Hydrogenophilus thermoluteolus: one gene and its partner. The protein of the gene in region 1 interacts with the protein of each later gene in a pairwise test. Links are inferred from orthologs where the notes say so. Each region holds a gene or a part of one and is shown on either strand. Other genes may lie near its edges. The genes, in order: trkA and HPTL_RS00730.

Region 1 (3,319 bases):
AAAAGCTGCTCGATGTGCTGAAAAAAGCGATCGACCGCTATCGGGCGCAACCGAAAGCAGAAACCCCACTCACGGTAACGCGGGTGCCGCGCCCGCTCGCTCCGGTGATCGACGCACTCAACGCGAAATTACAGCACGACCACGCAGCACTCCTTTATTTTCCCGAACCGTTTTACGAGCAGTGGCTGTTGCGCCACCTCGGAGAAGGGCAGCACACCGTATGGTTGACGACGGAAACCCCACCGCTCTCGGTGGACCAGGTGAAGCAGTGGCGCAGCCATCTGGTTTTCGCGAATTTGGGTGAACGCGCAAACCGGATGCTCGCGAAAAACCTGTCGTTCCTCTATCAGTACGCAGCGGTCCATCAGGTGCGGCTGATCGCGGCGATTCGCGCGTGGGACGCTTTCGCTCAGTGGCGTCCCTTGGTCGGTGAAAAATTGGCGCGGGTATGGGAAGACCCCATCGTCGTACCCAAACGGGACGAGTCGATCGCGCTCGGTACGCTCGTCCAGGAGGCCTTGGAAGCCGAACTGGGGCAACCGTTGGCATGGCCAGAGGAGGCGAAACGGACGATCGAACGGATCGCGCTCGATGCCGAATGGACACTCGACGCATGGACCCAGGCGCTCTTGCCGTTGGCCACCGAAGATCGACTCGATCCTGCAGCGATCGAAAGGGCGCTTCAGCGAAACCAACCGGAGAACGTGAGTACGCTCTTTGCACTGCCACTCAAGGAGGCCCGGGAAGCGTTCGAGCGGCTCTACCTGGAACGGTTGTTGGCGCGCACCGATCTCCCCGTGCAGCGGCTCGCGGATCTGGCGGGATTGGAGCGCACCCACTTCTACCGCAAGCTCCGCCAGTTGGGCCTCTCGCTGCGCCGGAAAGAGGAGGACGACGCGTGAACGTGATCATCTTGGGGGCCGGTCAGGTCGGCAGCTCGGTGGCGGAGCATCTGGCGAGCGAAGAGAACGACATCACGATGATCGACGTCGACGCCAGCCGCTTGGCGGAGGTCGCAAACCGCATCGAGATGCGCACTTTGGTCGGGAACGCCGCGTCCCCCCGTCTGCTGGAACAGGCGGGCGCGCGCGATTGCGATCTGCTCGTCGCGGTGACGCAATCGGATCAGACCAACCTCTGTGCGTCTCTGATCGCAAAACGGCTCTTCAACGTGCCGCGCAGTATCGTCCGAGTGCGCGCCGCCGACTACACCGCGTTCCAAGAACTCCTGGGCGAAGAGGCTTTTGCGGTCGATTTCGCGATCTGCCCCGAACAGATCGTCTGCGAATACATCGTCCGCCTGGTGAACCACCCAGGGGTGCTGCAACTGCTCGATTTTGCGAACGGCGCCGTCCAGCTTGCCGCGGTGCGTGCCGAACGGGGCGGAAAGCTCGTTGGCCACCCGATCAAAGCGTTGCGCTATCACCTCCCCAACGTCGAAATGCGGGTCGCTGCGATCTACCGCCACGGGGTGCCGATCATTCCGGAAGGGGATACGGTGATCCACCCCGGCGACGAACTCTTTTTTCTGGCAAGCGCAGGGCAAATTCCGGCACTGCTTCGTGAACTGCGGCCCGCAGAGCGGCGCGGATCGCGCGTGATGATCGCAGGGGGCGGCAATATCGGAATGCGGCTCGCGAAAATGCTCGAACGCGACTACCGCGTGAAATTGATCGAATATAACAAGCAGCGCGCGCAGCAGCTGGCTGTCGAGCTCACCGATACCCTGGTGCTCGCAGGTGACGCCACCGACGAACATCTGCTCGACCGCGAAGGGATCGAAGAGGTCGATCACTTCCTTGCGGTGACCAACGACGACGAAAACAACATCATGGGGGCTGCGCTCGCCAAACGGTTGGGCGCGAAAAAGACGTTGGCGATCATCAACCGCTCCGCGTACGTCGATCTGGTGCAAGGCGAAACGATCGACATCGCGATTTCACCGGCGTTGGTGACGATCGGGGCCCTCTTGAAACACGTGCGGCGCGGTGACGTGGCCGCAGTCCACCGCTTACGGCGCGGTGCCGCGGAGGCGATCGAAATCGTCGTTCATGGCAACGCGCAGACGTCGAAAGTGGTGGGGCGGCGGATCGACCAAATTCGCTGGCCACCAGGGGTGACGGTCGCAGCGATCGTTCGCGAAGAGACGGTAGCGGACGAGGAAGCGGCAAGCCCAGCGCGCAAACAGAAACGGGTGGTGATGGCCCACCACGACACGGTGATCGAAGAGGGGGATCACGTGATCCTCTTTTGTACGCAACGGCGGCGCGTGCGTGAGATCGAAAAGCTTTTCGCCGTCGGGTTCGGCTTTTTCTGAATCGGCGGAGCGGCGACGATGCGACCCTGGGTTCCGGCGCTCCATGCGTACGCGTACATTCTCATGCTCTTTTCCCTGCTCTTTTTGGTTCCCACCGCGGCGTCGCTGTGGCGCGCCGACGGCAGCCACACGCTCTACGAAGAAGCGATGGCAGCGGCGTTCGCTGCTGGGGCACTTCTCTGGGCTGCGACGCGGCGGTATCGGCGCGCGCTCCGTCCCGCCGATGGCTTTCTGATCGTCGCGCTCACGTGGGTAGTCTCACCGCTCTTCGCGGCGATCCCGCTCTACCTCTACCGCCCCGAACTCGGCTACGTGCGCGCCTATTTCGAAGCGGTCTCGGGGCTGACAACGACCGGCGCCACGGTCTATTCCGGTTTGGACGATTTCCCCTTTTCCCTCAACCTCTGGCGCGCGTTCCTCCATTGGGTGGGCGGAATGGGGGTGGTCGTTTTGGCGGTAGCGATTCTCCCTTTGCTGGGGATCGGGGGGCGGCAGGTTTTTCAGGCCGAATCCCCCACGCCGTTGAAAGAGGAGTCGCTCACACCGCGCGTTGCCGATACTGCAAAGGGCCTGTGGCTCACCTACGCGGGGATGACGCTCCTGTGCATGGGTGCGTTCTGGTACGGTGGGATGTCGATCGAGGATGCGGTGATCCACGCCTTTTCGGTGATGGGGCTCGGTGGCTTTTCCAGCCACGATGCCTCATTCGGCTATTTTCACAGCCTTACGCTCGAACTCATCGCAATCGCATTCGCTACGCTCGCCGGATTCAACTGGGCCACCCACTATTTGGCGCTGGTGCGAAGATCCGCGAAACCCTACTGGCGCGATCCTGAATTGCCCTACTATTTGGGTGTGCTCGCGTTCAGTAGCCTCATGCTCGCCGCCTATTTGACCGTGAACGGCGCGTACGCCGATTTCTGGCGGGCGCTGCGCGACACCGCGTTTCACGTCGTCTCGATCGCCACGTCGCTGGGTTTGGCGACGACCGACTACACCCTC
Region 2 (3,110 bases), 2.0 Mb from region 1 along the record:
CGCCCGGCGTCACCCGAACGCACCCTCGCCGAGCGCCTCGTGCGCGACGCACTTGAACTCTTGGCCAAACGCGACTACGCCGGGTTACGCAAAACCCTGGGCTGCAGCGAAGCGGAACTCAAAGCGGCGATCGCGCTCGTCGAATCGCTCGACCCCAAACCGGGGCGCCGATTCAGCACCGAAACGGCGCCCACCGTCATACCCGACCTGATCGTCACCCCAGAGGGAGATCGTTTTCGCGTCGACCTCAACCCGGCGGCGTACCCGCGCGTGGTCGTCTCGCCGCTCTATCAAGCGTCGATCGGGCGCAAGAGCCCGGAAGCGTGGCGAACTCGGCTTGCCGAAGCGAAGCAGTTCGTCAAACAGCTCCACCAGCGCGCTTTCACTTTGCTGCGCGTCGGGCAGACGATCGTCGACCACCAGGCCGATTTCTTCCGCTACGGCGAACGCGCCTTGCAGCCGCTCACCCTCAAAACCGTGGCTGAGGCGCTCACGCTGCACGAATCGACCATTTCCCGCGTCGTCGCCGGCAAATACCTGCTCGCTCCGAACGGCCTCTTCGAACTCAAAACCTTTTTCAGCGCAGCGCTCGCCACCGACGACGGCGACGCCACCTCGGCCGCCGCGATCAAAAGCCGGATTCGCGCACTGATTGCCGCCGAAGACCCCCATCGCCCCCTTTCCGATACCGCGATCGCCGATCGACTCGCTGCCGAAGGCATTGTGATTGCCCGCCGAACCGTGGCAAAATACCGCGATTCACTTTCGATTCCGCCAGCGAAATTGCGAAAAAGGCTCTAATACCACTTCAGGAGAACCGTTCCATGAACCTCAACATCACGGGTCGTCACGTCGAAGTCACCGAAGCGCTCGAACAATACGCCCGCGAAAAGCTCGAGCATGTCATCCGCCACTTCGACCACGTCACCAGCTGCCATGTCATCCTGTCGGTCGAAAAGAACGAACAAAAAGCGGAGTGCACGCTACACGTCAAAGGCAAGGACATCCACGCGCACGCGGTCGGCGCCGACCTCTACGCCGCGATCGATGCGATGATCGACAAACTCGACCGGCAAGTACGCAAGCACAAAGAGATCGTTACCAACCACCACAACGGCCCGGCGGCGCCTGATGCCGAATGACGACGACAATGGATCTGCTTGCATCGCTCATCGCTACCGCACAGGTACGGCTCGATGTCGACGCATCGAGCAAAAAGCGGGTGTTGGAAAAGGTTGCCGAAGCGTTCGCGGAACAAGGGTGTGACGCAGGTAAGCTCTTTGCCGCGCTGATCGAACGCGAACGGCTCGGCTCGACCGGGCTCGGAGAAGGCATCGCGATCCCCCACGCCCGGGTTCCGGGGCTAACCGAACCGCGCATCGCGATCCTGCGTTTGGCGCAACCGGTAGACTTCGACGCCGTCGACAACCAGCCGGTCACGATCGTCGTCGCGCTCCTCGTGCCGGAACAAGCCACAGAAACGCACCTGGAAATCCTCTCGGAGCTCGCCGAGCGGCTCAGTCGTCCAGAGGTGCGCGAAGCGATCCTTTCGGCCGAAACCCCAGAAGCGTTGCGCGCCGCGTTTCGCGCGTAAGGAGCGCCGCGATGGCCGTGCGCGAAACCACCGTCGCGGCGCTCGTTGCGGCGTTAGCAGAGCCGCTTGCGCTCGTGCACCGCTGTGGGGACCTCACGCGCACGGTGCGGGTCACCGACACCCACATCTGGCCGGCCGACCTCGTCGGCCACCTGAACCTGATCCACCCCGAACGCCTGCAAGTGGTCGGCTCGGCCGAACTCGCGTGGTCCGCGAAGCAACCCAACGAAAAAATCCGCTACGTCCTCTCCGAAATCACCGCGGCGCGCCCGCCCGCGATCATCGTCGCCGACGGCAGCACCGTTCCCCACGTGCTCGAAGAGCTGTGCTGCCGTTACGACATTGCGCTCCTTACCTCGCCACGCCCTGCCGCCGAAGTGATCGACCGCTTCCGCTTGAAGATCGCGCGCATGCTCGCCGAACGGACGATTCTGCACGGCGTGCTGATGGACGTGCTGGGCGTTGGGGTACTGATCACCGGTGAAGCGGGCACGGGCAAATCGGAACTGGCACTGGAACTGGTCACGCGCGGCCACGGGCTGGTTGCCGACGACGCGGTGGAAGTGGCCCGCATCTCCCCCTACGAACTCGAAGGGCGCTGCCCGGAACTGCTGCAAAACTACCTCGAAGTCCGGGGACTGGGACTCCTCGACATCCGCACCATCTTCGGCGAAACCGCGGTACGGCGCAAGATGCGCCTGCGCCTCATCACCCACCTCAAGCGCCTCAGCCCGGAAACCACCCCGTTGCCGCGGCTGCAAATGGAAGAAGAGAACCAAGAGATCCTCGGCGTTGCGGTTCCGCGCGTCACTTTGCCCGTTGCGCCGGGGCGCAACATGGCCGTACTTCTCGAAGCTGCGGTGCGCAACTTCGTCCTCAAACTGCGCGGGATCGATTCGACCCAAGAGTTCCTTGCTCGCCACGAAAAACTGCTCGAACAAGAGGCACGACGATGTTTGACGCCACCCACTACCTGAAACGGATCCTCACCGCGCGCGTCTATGAAGTCGCGCGCGAAACCCCGCTGCAGTTTGCGCCGACGCTGAGCCGCCGCACCGGCAACCAGGTGTGGATCAAGCGCGAAGACCTGCAACCGGTCTTCAGCTTCAAACTGCGCGGCGCATACAACAAGATCGTTAATCTCTCCGCAGAACAGCTCGACCGTGGCGTGATCTGCGCCAGCGCCGGCAACCACGCGCAAGGTGTCGCGCTTGCCGCCAAAACCATCGGCGAACGGCGCGGCAAACCGGTGCGCGCGGTGATCGTAATGCCCACCACCACCCCGCTCATCAAAGTCGAAGCGGTCCGCGCGCGGGGTGGAGAAGCGGTGCTCGCAGGCGAATCGTACTCCGACGCCTACGCCTACGCGCTGCGGCTTGCCAAAGAAGAACAACTCACGTTCGTGCATCCGTTCGACGACCCTGACGTCATCGCTGGCCAAGGGACCATCGGCATGGAGCTCTTGCGGCAGCACCCGGAGCCGTTACACGCCGTCTTCTGTGGCGTGGGCGGCGGC

Evidence for each region.
Region 2: the proteins of trkA (region 1) and HPTL_RS00730 interact in binary tests that used the Escherichia coli proteins (3 or more experiments, as listed by UniProt). The link is inferred for Hydrogenophilus thermoluteolus from one-to-one orthologs.

The regions. Positions count from the first base shown.
Region 1 is NZ_AP018558.1:2,203,175-2,206,493, reverse strand. The notes cover bases 109-3,107. They hold trkA (Trk system potassium transporter TrkA), read left to right. Parts: upstream 109-898; coding sequence 899-2,317; downstream 2,318-3,107. Other genes in these bases: HPTL_RS10690 (TrkH family potassium uptake protein), read left to right, coding at 2,336-3,107; HPTL_RS11585 (sigma-54-dependent Fis family transcriptional regulator), read left to right, coding at 109-902. Also shown: more of HPTL_RS11585, read left to right, coding at 1-108; more of HPTL_RS10690, read left to right, coding at 3,108-3,319. UniProt on the Escherichia coli protein: Part of the constitutive potassium transport systems TrkG and TrkH. May regulate the transport activity of TrkG and TrkH systems. Binds to NAD(+) and NADH.
Region 2 is NZ_AP018558.1:157,280-160,389, reverse strand. What follows is about bases 77-2,866. They hold HPTL_RS00730 (PTS sugar transporter subunit IIA), read left to right. Parts: upstream 77-1,138; coding sequence 1,139-1,594; downstream 1,595-2,866. Other genes in these bases: ilvA (threonine ammonia-lyase, biosynthetic), read left to right, coding at 2,547-2,866; hprK (HPr(Ser) kinase/phosphatase), read left to right, coding at 1,612-2,571; hpf (ribosome hibernation-promoting factor, HPF/YfiA family), read left to right, coding at 825-1,142; rpoN (RNA polymerase factor sigma-54), read left to right, coding at 77-801. Outside these bases: more of rpoN, read left to right, coding at 1-76; more of ilvA, read left to right, coding at 2,867-3,110. UniProt on the Escherichia coli protein: Seems to have a role in regulating nitrogen assimilation.